DNA from 2 places in the Flaviflagellibacter deserti genome. Region 2 is predicted to be linked to the other one. Evidence: predicted binding sites of a transcription regulator. Region 2 holds the regulator's gene; the other holds the start of a gene.
What was found. The regulator PhoB, encoded in region 2, activates phosphate uptake and scavenging genes when phosphate is short. The targets are predictions, from matches to a motif close to TGTCATNNANCTGTCAT.
Positions count from the first base shown of each region.

Region 1 (6,690 bases), on a different contig from region 2:
TTTCGGCGAGTATCAGCCGCTCGACAATGCCGACACCGAAGAGGCCTATGCGCGCAACCGGCGCCTGGAGCTCAAGCTGACGGAGCGGTGACGTGGGTGTTCCGGGGCCGCGAAGCGGAGCCGGAACCCATACTCCGCAGCGTTTCACAACGAGCACAGGGGTTATGGATCCCGGGCGCTTCGCCGCCCCCGGGATGTGCTCATACCGCCGCGAGCACCCGGTCGTCGAACTGCAAGCGGGCGAGGCGGGCGTAGAGGCCGTCCTGGGCAACGAGTTCGGCATGCGTGCCCTGCTCGATGATCCGGCCTTCGTCGAGAACCACGATACGATCGGCCTTGAGCACCGTCGCCAGGCGATGCGCGACGACGAGCGTGGTGCGGCCCTTCATCAACCGGCCGAGCGCTTCCTGAACCAGGGTTTCGCTTTCCGCGTCGAGCGCGGACGTCGCTTCGTCGAGAAGAAGGATCGGAGCGTCGCGGAGAATGGCGCGCGCAATGGCCAGACGTTGGCGCTGACCGCCCGATAGGGTGACGCCGCGCTCTCCGACCTCGGTTTCGTAGCCCTCCGGCAGCGCCCGGAGGAAGCCGTCGGCGGCAGCGTCGCGCGCGGCTGCCTCGACCTCGGCGTCGCTTGCGTCCGGACGACCGAAGCGGATGTTCTCGCGAGCGGTCGCGGCGAAGATCACCGGGTCCTGCGGGACGAGCGCCATGCGGCTGCGGAGATCCTCAAGGTCGGCGGTCGAGATATCGACGCCGTCAAGCAGAACGCGGCCGGCTTGTGGATCATAGAACCGCAACAGAAGGTGGAAGAGCGTCGACTTGCCGGCACCCGACGGGCCGACGATGGCGACGGTCTCGCCGGGGCGGATGTGCAGGTCGACATCGCTGAGCACCGGCGAATGTTGGCGGGCGGGATAGACGAAGCGGATCGCCTCGAACTTCACGTCGCCGCGCGGCGGGACCGGAAGCGGAGCGGCCAGTGCCGGGCTCTTTACGTCCGGCTCTACGGCCAGGATTTCACCGAGACGTTCGGCGGCGCCCGCTGCCTGCGAGATCTCCGCCCAGACCTGCGAGACCTCACTGAGGGCACCGGATGCGAACACCGCATAGAGAACGAACTGACTGAGCGTGCCGACGCTGAGATTGCCGGCCAGTACGTCAGTAGCACCCCACCACAGCACGCCGACGATGCTGGCGAACACCATGAAGATGACGGTGCCCGTGAGGAAAGCGCGGGTCGCCGCGGCGGCGCGGGCACTGTCGAACGCATGCTCGGCTGCCGCGCGGAAACGCCCGGCAAGGGTCGTCTCCGCATTGAAGGCCTGGATCGTGCGCATCGCGCCGATTGCTTCGCCGGCAAGGGCCGAGGCATCGGCGAGCGTGTCCTGCGCCGAGCGCGAGCGGCGGCGTACCGCGCGGCCGAAAGCGACGAGCGGCAGTACGATGAAGGGGATGGCGAGGAGTACGAGGGCCGACAGGCGCGGGCTTGTATAGACCATCATGCCGGCCGCGCCGACGAACAGGAACAGATTGCGGAGTGCGATCGAGGCGGACGCGCCGAAGGCCGACTTGATGAGCGTGGTGTCGGCGGTCAGGCGAGAGACGAGCTCTCCGGCGCGCGCGTCGTCATAGAAACTCGGAGAGAGCTTGACGAGATGGGCGAAGACGGCTGCCCGGACATCCGCCACGACCCGCTCGCCCAGCGAGATGACGAGGTAGTAGCGGGAGGCACTGGCGAAGGCCAGGCCAGCCGCGATCGCGATCAGGGTTCCGAAATAGAGGTCGACGAGCGTGCGCTCCTCGGACGAGAAGCCGAAATCGATGATGCGGCGGATCGCGAGCGGCACGACGAGCGTCACCGCCGCTGCTGCGACCAGCGCGACGAAGGCAAGCGCGATCCGACCCTTGTGCTTCAGCGCGAAGGGAGCAAGGGCGAGAAGGGGACGGAAGCGCCGGCTTCCTGCGGGGGAGGCGGTTTCGGTCGTCGTCATGGCGTGCGGCGGACCATGGCGCGCACTTGATGCGATAGGCAAGACGTGTCGATACCGCGTGATTGCGGCGGATCGTCCGTACGAGCCTTGCGCGGGGCGGGCTCGTCCGATATAGGGGCGCCTTCAATTTCTCGAACAGCCGAGGGCGGGTTCATTCCGCGCCCGTGCCCGCGAGCGAAGCCATGAAAAGCGATATCCATCCCGACTACCATTTCATCAAGGTCGTGATGACCGATGGAACGGAATACATGACCCGGTCGACCTACGGCAAAGAGGGCGACGTCCTCCAGCTCGACATCGACCCGAAGACCCATCCGGCATGGACCGGCGGGACCGCCCAGCTTCTTGACCGCGCCGGCCGCGTGTCGAAGTTCGCGCAGCGCTTCGGTTCGATCGGCGCCGCCAAGCGTTGATCCCGGTTTCCGGACAATAAAAAGCCCCGCTTCGGCGGGGCTTTTTCGTTTCTGGTTCTGCCGGCCTCAGCCGTTGGAGGCGAAGGCCGTGCGCAGGAGCGCAAGCTGGTTGCCGATCGGGTTGTCGTGGTTGTCCACGGCCGGCTCCTTGATCTGGTTGTCGAGCATGATGACACGCTCCTGAAGGCGCTCGGTACGCGCCACGAGATCACGCAGGCGTTCGGGCAGGGCGGCGAACGTCTCCACCGGAACCGTGGAGCGGCCGGTCGACAGCTTGACCTTCTGCTTCTCCGCCAGCGCCTGCTCAGGGTTCATCTCGCCTTCGTTCGCGGCACGCTGGATCAGCAGCCAGGAGGCGATCTGCATCAGGCGTGTCGTCAGGCGCATGCTCTCGGTGGCATAGGCCAGAGCGGTGGTGCGGGCGAGCGCGCGGCTCTCCTCGCGGCCTTCGCCGTCGAGATAGCCTGCGGTCTCCTCGACCAGGCTCATGCCCTCGCGGAACAAGGTTCGGAAGCTCTCCGATGACAGCAGCTTCTGCCCGAAGGATACGAAGGCGCCGTCAGTGTCGTCGAGCCGATCGGAAGGTTCAGCCATAGCCTCGGTCCAGTACGAAAAACGATGAACGCGAGGCCCCCGCCTCTCGTTGCGCGACTGTGACCCGGAAGGGTCCCGAACGGAAGCCGAAATTTAACGAGTGGTAAACGGAGGGTGGGGCGGACCCTGGACGCCCGACCGAAAAAAGAGCCGCCAGGAGGGCGGCTCTAAGTCCATGACAGGGAGGCGTCAAAACAGAGCGGCGAACCGCCCGCATCCAGAGACTGGATGATTTACATAAATACAGTGGAAAGCTTAACGCTAGGTTAATTCAAAGCTGTCCACCGGTATTCGAGGCCTTCGACCTCCATCAACGACTGGCGAATATGCTATCCGCAGCAGCGCGTTGTGCGGTTTTCTGGTCGCGATTTCGTTCCAGGCGCGCGATTTCCTCGCGCAACAAAGAGATACGCTCGTCGATCTCTTCAATTGAAAAGACTGAGAGATCCTGTCCGATTTCATAGCCGCCGATGCGGCGCGGGCGGTCTTCCTCAATGGCGAAGCCCATCTTCCGGCCTCCTCCTTGTCCGTCGCAAGACCGTCATTGTAGCGCGCATGCGGCGCGACGGGGAGGGTGTCTATTTCCGCGCTTTCGCGCGTTCCTAATAAGGACGTTTGCGTCTGGCCGGAGCACGTCTTATATCTCTCGTCATTCCGGTCATCGTGAATAGACCATTGCTTCGCCCCGGCGGGCGGAGCGCAGAGGAGATTTGTCATGTCGAATGCGCCGCTGATGCCGAAGGCCACGGCTGTCTGGCTTGTCGACAACACGTCGCTTTCATTCTCGCAGATCGCCGACTTCTGCCATTTGCACGAGCTCGAGGTTAAAGCCATCGCCGATGGCGATGCGGCGCAGGGTATCCGCGGCATCGACCCGGTTTCGGGTGGCCAGCTGGCGCGCGATGAGTTGGAGCGCGGCGAGAGGGATCCGAGCTATCGGCTGAAGCTGCAGGAATCCAAGGTACGTCTGCCCGAGGTCAAGCGCCGCCAGGGACCGCGCTATACGCCGGTCTCCCGCCGTCAGGACCGCCCGAGCGCTATCCTCTGGCTGACCCGCAACCACCCGGAACTGAAGGACTCGCAGATCATGCGTCTCGTCGGCACGACGAAGACGACGATCGCGTCGATCCGCGACCGGACCCATTGGAACATCGCGACCCTGACGCCGCTTGATCCGGTGACGTTGGGTCTTTGCTCGCAGCTCGATCTCGACTTCGAGGTGAACCGCGCGGCCAAGAATGCGCCGCCCCGTCCTCCGGAGGAGGAAGGCCAGACGCTGCTGCCGGCCGATGTTACAACGGGTGGAGAAACGAGCCCGTTCGCGGACTTTGAGCGGCCCGAACGTCGCCGCGACGACGAAGAGAAGATCGACGTCGATTCGGTTTTCGCGAAGCTGAAGGGGCTGCCTCGCGGTGAGGAGGAAGAGCGCTAACCAGCGCTCTTTCCCCGTTATCGACTGATTGATTGCCGGTTAGTGGAGGGTCTGGCCCGACGCGGTGGTGCGCAGGCGGGTGATCTCGTCCTTCAACTTGAGCTTAAGCCGCTTGAGCTCGCTGATACGCGCGGCATCTACGCTGGGCTGGGCCTGTTCCTGCTCGATCTGCGATTCCAGCAGTTTGTGTTTCTGCTCGAGCGCTGAAAGATGCGATGCCACAGACATGCGGTGTCCTCCTGACCAGCTGGTTGACGACGACGAAACGATGACACGCTCGCCGCACGCTGTCGATTCGATCCCAAGAGGGTGGCGGACATTAGGCAGAGGCGTGGGGTCTTGATGAAGTCGATGCTGTCGCGATACTTGCACGTGCGAAGGCCAGCGGGCCGAGAGCGCGGCTTCAGGGGCACACGGGCCGAATGATCCAGGACAATGACGAAGACGGTCTGCTTCGCGCCGAACTTATGCGGCTCGAAGAGGAACATCGTGACCTGGATTCCGCGATCGAGGCGCTGGAGAAGCTCGGTACGGGAGACCGGCTGCAGATCCAGAGGCTAAAAAAGCGGAAGCTTTTTCTCAAGGATCGCATCGCGCATATAGAAGATGCGCTGACGCCGGACATCATCGCCTAGGCGCTTCTCAGCCTGTCGAAGAGTGCGCGGTGGATGGTTTCGTTGCCGGCGCAGAGATCTCCGCGCTCCAGCATCTCGTCGCGGCCGTCGAGATCGGAGACATAGCCACCGGCCTCGCGGATCAAGAGAATACCGGCCGCGATATCCCAGGCCTTGAGATTCCGCTCCCAAAAGCCGTCCAAGCGACCGGCCGCGACCCATGCGAGGTCGAGAGCGGCGGCGCCCATCCGCCGTATGCCGGCGACGTCGGCCTGCACCTTGCGAAGCTCGCGGCTGAACAGTTCGTGATCGCCCTTGCCTCGGTGCGGTACTCCGGTGCCGACGACACAATCGTTGAGCTTTATGCGCGCGGCGACGCGGATGCGGCGATCATTGAGGAATGCGCCCTGCCCACGCTCGGCCGTGAAGAGCTCGTCGGTGATCGGATTGAAGACGACGCCGGCGACGACTGTGCCGTTGCGCTCCAGCGCCACCGAGACCGCGAACTGCGGAATCCCGTGCAGAAAGTTGGTCGTGCCGTCGAGCGGATCGATGATGAAGCGCTGGCTTGGATCGCGCCCGATTATCTCGCCGCTCTCCTCGAGCAGGAAGCCGGCGTCCGGCCGTGCCTTGGAGAGTTCGGCGCGCAGCGTGTCCTCGGCGCGCTTGTCGGCGATCGAGACGAAGTCCGATGGTCCCTTCACCGAGACCTGAAGCTGCTCGACCTCGCCGAAGTCGCGCCGCATCCCGCGTCCGGCCTTGGTGACGGCCTGGACCATGACGTTCATCAACGGCGAGCGGGGCATTGCGACCTGAGGAAAGTTCGGGGGGAAGAGGGCGTCTACTGCCTGTCCGCCGCCGATGCGTCAAGGGCGGCCGAAAGCTGGCGGCGGAATTGCGTGGCAAGTCCGTCGGCTCGGGCGCGCTCCTCGGGCGTGAGCTTGGTCAGTTCCTCGTCGAGGAGACCGTCGCTGCGGCCATTGGCACGCGCGACCAGATGCCAGGCGGCGGCGCGGATGCGGTCTTCATCGAAGCCCCGTCCCGCCGAGTAGATCCTGGCCAGGCGGTTCATCGCGATGACATTGCCCTTGAGCGCCGCCCGCAGGAAAAGCTTTGCCGCGCGGCTCTCGTCCTTTTCGGTGCCGTCGCCATTGAAGACGGCAATGGCGTATTCCACAGCCGCATCGGGGTGGTTCTGGTTCGTCGCCAGCCCGAGAAGTCGTGTCGCTTCCTTGCGGTCCTCCGGAGTGTTGCTCTGGCGGAGCGACATCGCCAGCGCGTATTGAGCATCCGCATATCCGGCATCTGCCGCCTTGCGAAAATTCGCCGTGGCCGCCTTCACGTCATAGGGACGAACAGAGCCCTGGAGCTCAAGCAGACCGACATTGTACATGGCGATCGGGTCGCCCTTGTCGGCGGCCTGCTGGAAAAGATCGGCGGCGCCCTTTGGATCTTTCGGCGTACCGCTGCCTTCGAGTTTCAGCAAAGCAAGAGCGACCATCGAATTGTGGTCGCCATTATCCGCGCCGAGCTTGTACCACTCGACCGCCTTGGCCGGGTCCTTGTTGAAGCCGAGGCCATTCTCGTAGATCACGCCGATCAGGGTCATCGCCGGGGCCGGGTCTTCCTTCTTGCCGACCCGCTTC
Region 1 is NZ_JBHSJF010000002.1:188,841-195,530, forward strand. Features, by position in the region: gene ACFPFW_RS03075 (peptidoglycan -binding protein) at 1-91, shown strand, start outside; gene ACFPFW_RS03080 (ABC transporter transmembrane domain-containing protein) at 201-1,991, opposite strand; gene rpmE (50S ribosomal protein L31) at 2,174-2,404, shown strand; gene rcdA (protease adaptor protein RcdA) at 2,471-2,998, opposite strand; gene ACFPFW_RS03095 (DUF1192 domain-containing protein) at 3,309-3,506, opposite strand; gene ACFPFW_RS03100 (DUF1013 domain-containing protein) at 3,714-4,430, shown strand; gene ACFPFW_RS03105 (YdcH family protein) at 4,470-4,658, opposite strand; gene ACFPFW_RS03110 (YdcH family protein) at 4,853-5,065, shown strand; gene ACFPFW_RS03115 (inositol monophosphatase family protein) at 5,062-5,850, opposite strand; gene ACFPFW_RS03120 (tetratricopeptide repeat protein) at 5,886-6,690, opposite strand, start outside.
Region 1: a site for PhoB is predicted at 4,688-4,704, ahead of ACFPFW_RS03105 (YdcH family protein). Genes of this name have one in related genera too.

Region 2 (6,690 bases):
CAGACCCTCGACCTGGAACGGCAAAATATGATCGTCGGTACTCTCAAGCATCCACGCCTCTAATAAGGGTCAGGCCTGGATCGCGTCGAAGCACCAGGCGAGGACGCCCTTCTGCGCATGAAGCCGATTCTCGGCCTCGTCGAACACGGCCGATTGCGGTCCGTCCATGACCTCTGCGGTGACTTCCTCACCCCGGTGCGCAGGCAGGCAATGCATGAAGATGGCGTCTCGGGATGCCGCCTTCAACAGCTTGCTGTTCACCTGATAGGGCTGCAGCAGGTTATGGCGCCGCTCCTTCTCGCCATCTCCCATCGAAACCCAGGTATCGGTGAGGATACAGTCAGCGCCGTCGACCGCCTCGAAAGCATCGCTGGTGAGTTCGACCGCCGCGCCCTCACCCTTTGCCCAGGCGACAAGCTCGTTGCTCGGGGCGAGTTCCGGCGGGGTAGCAATGCGAAGCGTGAAATCGAGCCGAGCCGCGGCGTGTACCCAGGAGGCGAGGACATTGTTGGAGTCACCGGTCCAAGCGATCGTCCGACCCTTGATCGAGCCGAGCCGCTCCTCGAACGTCATCAGGTCAGCCATTACCTGGCAGGGATGCGACGTCTTCGTCAGGCCGTTTATCACCGGCACTGTGGCATGGCGCGCAAGTTCCTTAAGCGCATCGTGCTTCAGGATGCGGATCATGATTCCATCGACATAGCGCGACATCACCCGCGCGGTGTCCTCGATAGCCTCGCGCTCGCCGAGCTCGATTTCCTTGCCTGTCACCATCAAGGGCGAACCGCCGAGTTCGCGGACGCCGACATCGAAAGACATGCGGGTGCGAAGCGACGGCTGTTCGAAGACGAGCGCGATGACCCGGCCGTCCAGAGGACGGTCCTTCGCGGCCTCGGGCGTCCGGCGGCGGGCTTTCATCGCCTTGCCGGCGTCGAGAATGGTGCGGAGCGTCGATCCAGTGAAATCGGACAGATCGAGGAAGTGGCGGGGAGCAGTCACGGTCGGTCTTTCTATTCAGCCGCGCTGAGGCCCTGAGCGAGCCTCTTGTCGAGAGCGTCGAGGGCTTCGTCCATGCGTTCGACGGCAAGCGCCATCTCGTCGTCGCTGACGATCAAGGGCGGGAGGAGGCGCACGACATTGTCGCCGGCCGGCACCGTCAGCACATGCGCATCGACGAATGCCGAAACTACCTCGCCCGGAGGGATCAGGCATTTGAGGCCAAGCATCAGGCCCTCGCCACGCAGTTCTTCAACGATGTTCGGGTGGCGGTCGACGAGCGCACCGAGCTTCTGCTTCAGCACCAGCCCCTTGCGGCGAACCTCTTTGAGAAAAGCGGGTTCAAGCACCACGTCGAGCACGGCATTGCCGACGGCCATCGCGAGCGGATTGCCGCCGAAGGTGGTGCCGTGCGAACCGGCGGTCATGCCGGAGGCCGCTTTCGCGGTGGCCACGCAGGCGCCGACGGGAAATCCGCCGCCGAGCCCCTTCGCCAGCGCCATGATGTCCGGAGCGACACCCGACAATTCATAAGCGAAGGCATGGCCGGTGCGGCCGATGCCGGTCTGAACCTCATCATAGATCAGCAGCAGATCGCGCTCGTCGCATATCTCGCGCAAACGGCGCAGGAACGCGGCGGGCACCTCGCGAATGCCGCCCTCGCCCTGGACAGGCTCGATTATGATCGCGGCCGTCTCGGGAGTAATCGCGGCAAGCAGAGCCTGCTCGTCGCCGGGCGCGACATGATCGAAGCCCGGGACTTCCGGGCCGAAACCGTCGAGATGCTTCGGATTGCCGCCCGCGGAAATGGTCGCCAGAGTCCGGCCGTGGAAAGCGCCGTTGAAGGCGACGATCCGCCAGCGTTCGGGATGACCCGAATAGCTATGGTATTTGCGGGCCATCTTGATGGCGGCTTCGTTGGCTTCGGCACCCGAGTTCGTGAAGAACACGGTGTCGCCGAAGCTCGCCGCCACGAGCCGCGTCGCCAACCGCTCGCCGTCCGGTATCTTATAGAGATTGGACGTGTGCCAGAGCTTACCGGCCTGCTCGCGCAGCGCCTCGACGAGATGCGGATGGCAATGGCCGAGGGCATTCACCGCGATGCCGGCGCCGAAATCGAGATATCGCTCGCCTGTGACCGTGGTCAGCCACGCTCCTTCGCCATGCTCGAAAGCAAGGTCGGTACGCGCGAAGACGGGAAGCAAAGCGGAGCTCACGGGCGCCTCGGTAAAGTGTGGCCTAAAAAGCGCAGAGGCGCCGCCCAGCAGAGCGGCACCTCCGGAAAGCGCCGATTTTACGGGCCGACCGTGCAGTGTCAATGACGGCTAGAGCCCTGAGTTCTCAGGCGATGAATCGGAATGCGAGCAGAGTTTTCCCGACCTGTGGGGAAAACACCCCGTTCTCCTTTCGGACTCTTGCGGCCGAGTCAGCCGATCATGTAGTTTACCAATCGTTAAGCACGATATCTCGTGTGAGACGGAATTTCAGCTACTATGGACGGTATATCCGGTCCAGGCTTGGTGTTGAACCGGCTGGATCCACCCGTTCGGATTCCGCCTCGCCGATACAATGGAGCCGCGCTGATGAACTGGACGGATGAGCGTGTTGAGCTTCTCAAGAAGCTCTGGAGCGATGGGTTGAGCGCGAGCCAGATCGCTGCTGAACTCGGCGGTATCACGCGCAATGCTGTCATAGGCAAGGTTCACCGCCTCGGCCTTTCCGGTCGCGCCAAGGCTGTTCAAAGCACCGCTCCCCGCCCGCGCAAGCCTCGCGCGCCGTCGCATCCGTCGATGGTTTTCCGCACTGCCGGTGCGACCGCGCTGGCTCCGGTCCGCACGGTCGATCTCGACATCGAGCCGATCATCCAGCGCGCACCGCGCCCTATGCTGGAGCCGGTCTCCTGCGAGCGCGTGACCATCATGGATCTGCGCGAATGCATGTGCCGCTGGCCGATCGGCGACCCCGGCAGCGAGAGCTTCCGCTTCTGCGGAACCCGCTCCAATATGGGCTCGTCCTATTGCAGCTATCACGCGACCATCGCCTATCAGCCGGCGAGCGATCGCCGCCGCCGTGCGGTCGCCTGATCGCAGCGAGCAGAACCAAAAAATAGGCCGCGCGATGCGCGGCCTATTTAGTTCAGAAGAAGATATCAGCAGAAGGCATCAGCCCGCGCGGGCAAAGCGCTCGTCGAAGCTGTAGCCGGAGCCGCGCACTGTGCGGATCGGATCCTGGCGGCGGCCGCGATTGATCACCTTGCGCAGGCGACCGACGTGGACGTCCACCGTGCGTTCGTCGATATAGACATCGTGGCCCCAGACACCGTTGAGCAATTGCTCGCGGGAGAAGACGCGGCCGGGAGTCTGCATCAGGAATTCTAGGAGGCGGAACTCGGTCGGGCCGAGCTCCAGTTCGCGACCGCCGCGGCGGACACGGCGCGTTTCGCGATCAAGCTCGATATCGCCGGCCTTCAGTTGCGAAGCGATGTGATCCGGCTTGACGCGGCGCAGCAGGCTCCGCACGCGAGCGACCAATTCCGGCACCGAGAACGGCTTCACGACATAGTCGTCGGCGCCGGTGGCCAGACCACGCACGCGCTCGGTCTCTTCGCCGCGCGCGGTCAGCATGATGATCGGGAGACGTTCCGTCTCCGGCCGAGCGCGGAGGCGACGGCAGAGTTCAATGCCGGACAGGCCCGGCAGCATCCAGTCGAGCAGAACGAGATCCGGAACCCGTTCACGAAGCCTGGTTTCGGCCTCGTCACCGCGAGCGACGCTTTCGACGTCATAGCCTTCCGCTTCGAGATTGTACCGGAGGAGGAGCGTCAATGGCTCCTCGTCCTCCACGATCATGACCCGTGCGGACATCCTGTTCTCAATCCTCGCCGAACGAGATCGTCGTGGTGCTCGTCAGATCACCCTTCGGACGCTCGTCGATTAACGGCTCGCCGACCGCCAGATAGTGGATCGTCTCGGCGATGTTGGTGGCGTGATCGCCGATGCGCTCGATGTTCTTCGCGCAGAACAGGAGATGGGTGCAGAACCCGATATTGCGCGGGTCTTCCATCATGTAGGTCAGGAGTTCGCGGAACAGCGAGGTGTAGATCGCATCGATCTCGCCGTCGCGCTTCCAGACCTGGAGGGCGCGGGTCGCGTCACGGCGGGAATAGGCGTCCAGCACTTCCTTGAGCTGGCCGAGCACAAGTTCGCCCATGTGGTCGACGCCACCGGCAAGCTTCGGCGGCTGCAGCTGCCCCTCGAGGGCGACCACGCGCTTGGCGATGTTCTTGGCCAGATCGCCGATGCGCTCGAGATCGTTCGAGACACGAAGCGCGGCGACGACCTCGCGGAGGTCGACCGCCATCGGCTGGCGCTTGGCGATCGTGAGAACTGCCTTCTCCTCGACCGCGTGCTGCAGACTGTCGATGACGCGGTCGCGCTCGATGATCCGCTGGGCGGCGGCTAGGTCACGCGACAACAGCGCGGAAATCGATTCCCCGACCAGTTGCTCGGCGAGACCGCCCATCTCCGCGATCATCTCGCTGAGGGACTTCAGGTCCTCGTCGAACTCTTTCGAGGTGTGCTGTGTCATCATAGCGCCGGTTCCTCTAGTGCGGCCCTCTTAAGAGGGATCAATGACGCTTCGATGACATCGAGGGAAGCGCATTTCGCGCCTCCAGTCACTCATCGGCGCGGGTATTCAGAACTGCGGTAAACCGCGCCCCCCCTCCGGAAGGGCTTTCGATCAGGAGTCGACCGCGGTGGCGGGCCATGATGTGCTTGACGATGGCAAGCCCGAGACCCGTCCCTCCCTTCTCCCGACTCTCGCCGACATCGACGCGATAGAAGCGTTCGGTCAGGCGGGGCAGATGCTCCGGCGGAATGCCCGGCCCATAATCCTGCACGGAGATCCGGATCTCCGGTCCGGTTGCGGTGACCGAGACATCGACCCGCTTTCCCGACTGGCCGTATTTGATACCGTTCTCGACGAGGTTCTCGACGACGCGGATCAGTTCATCGCGGTCTCCCGGCACGGATACGGAAGTGCCCGGAAACGACGAACGGATTTCCACGCCGCGCTCGCCGGCCAGAGGCGAGAGACTGTCGACGACGCTGCGAACGATTTCGACGGGGTCGACCGGTGTCGACGGCCTCAAATGCTGCTTTTGCTCGATCCGAGACAGTGACAGCAGGTCGTCGACGAGACGCGACATGCGCGCGGCCTGGCTGCGCATGATGTCGAGGAAGCGCTCGCGCGCCGAAACGTCCGCCTTCGCAGGTCCTTGAAGAGTCTCGATGAAACCGAGCAGCGCGGCCAATGGCGTGCGCAATTCGTGACTCGCATTAGCGACGAAATCGACGCGCATGCGCTCCGCCCGGCGGAGATGCGTCAGGTCGTGCAGGACGAGGAGAACGAATTGCGGATTGCCTCGTTCGCGGTCTGCCTGATCCAGCCAGACAGGCCCGATCCGGGCTTCCAGCCAGCGGTCGACCGGCACGCGATCGGCATATTCCACCGTTCTCGCAGTACCGCCTGTGCCCACCGCACGGACTGCATCCAATATCTCCGGAACGCGCAGGGCGAAGGACACCGGATCACCGGTCCGCAGATTGCCGAAAACATCAATCGCGGGAGCGTTGAACTCATGCACGATGCCGCGAGCCGTCAGCAGGATCGCCGGCTCGTTCAATGCTTCGAGAAGAGCGACGGCCAACGGGTCGGCGTCACGTTCCGTCTGACTGACAGGCACTGTCGCGCGATCGTCCAGCGGGGTGAAGGCCGTGGCGAGCGGCACGGCGATGGCGCTGAGCGCGGCAATCCAGAGCGGAAGTAGCCCGAGGCCCCAGAGTGCCGCGAGCACGACCAGCGCCGCGCCAATAGCAATCCGGCCCCTTTTCAGGCGTCGCAGAAATACGCTTCCTTCCACTGCGTTCGCCTTGCCGTCCCAAACCAACGTCATGGCCGCTTCCTCGCTTTGCTGCGACAGGGGCACGGCCGCGTGACAGTGACATGACACCAGTATTTCCGCCATGTCACAAACGCTCAACTACTGTCGGGGCACCAATCCTTTTGGTCGGCACTTTCAGCGTCTTGCCGCGTTTAGGAACGTCGTTCCAGCGCGGAAGCCCGATGTCTGTATTTCAACAAGGTCGCAACGTCTGGCATGTCGAGAGAGCCCAGCGGGCATCGGTTCTGATCGACGGCGCGGCCTATTTCGGCGCGGTCCGCAGCGCGCTCAGGAAGGCGCGGAAGACGATCTTCATCATCGGCTGGGACATCAACAGCCGGGTCAGATTGGTCGGCGAGAGTGGCAAGGCCGATGATGGCCTTCCCGAGGAGCTCTGCCAGTTCCTCTGCGCGCTGGTCAAACGCCGGCCGGAGCTGACCATCAACATTCTGCTCTGGGACTTCTCGATCCTCTATTCCACCGAGCGAGAGATATTTCCATCCGTCAGCCTCGGTTGGAATATGCCGTCCTGCATCCGCCTTTGCCTTGACGACGCTCTTCCTCTCGGCTCTGCCCATCATCAGAAGCTGGTCGTGGTCGACGATTGCGTCGCATTCTCGGGCGGGCTCGACCTGACCGTCAGGCGTTGGGACACGAGCGATCACAGCTTCGACAATCCATTGAGGAAGGATGCGTCGGGAAGCTCCTATCGCCCGTTCCACGACGTCCAGATGCTGGTGAACGGCCCG
Region 2 is NZ_JBHSJF010000005.1:107,467-114,156, forward strand. Features, by position in the region: gene ACFPFW_RS05315 (Hsp33 family molecular chaperone) at 1-51, opposite strand, end outside; gene argF (ornithine carbamoyltransferase) at 70-999, opposite strand; gene ACFPFW_RS05325 (aspartate aminotransferase family protein) at 1,011-2,213, opposite strand; gene ACFPFW_RS05330 (GcrA family cell cycle regulator) at 2,580-3,080, shown strand; gene phoB (phosphate regulon transcriptional regulator PhoB) at 3,159-3,860, opposite strand; gene phoU (phosphate signaling complex protein PhoU) at 3,868-4,587, opposite strand; gene ACFPFW_RS05345 (ATP-binding protein) at 4,673-5,953, opposite strand; gene ACFPFW_RS05350 (VTT domain-containing protein) at 6,124-6,690, shown strand, end outside.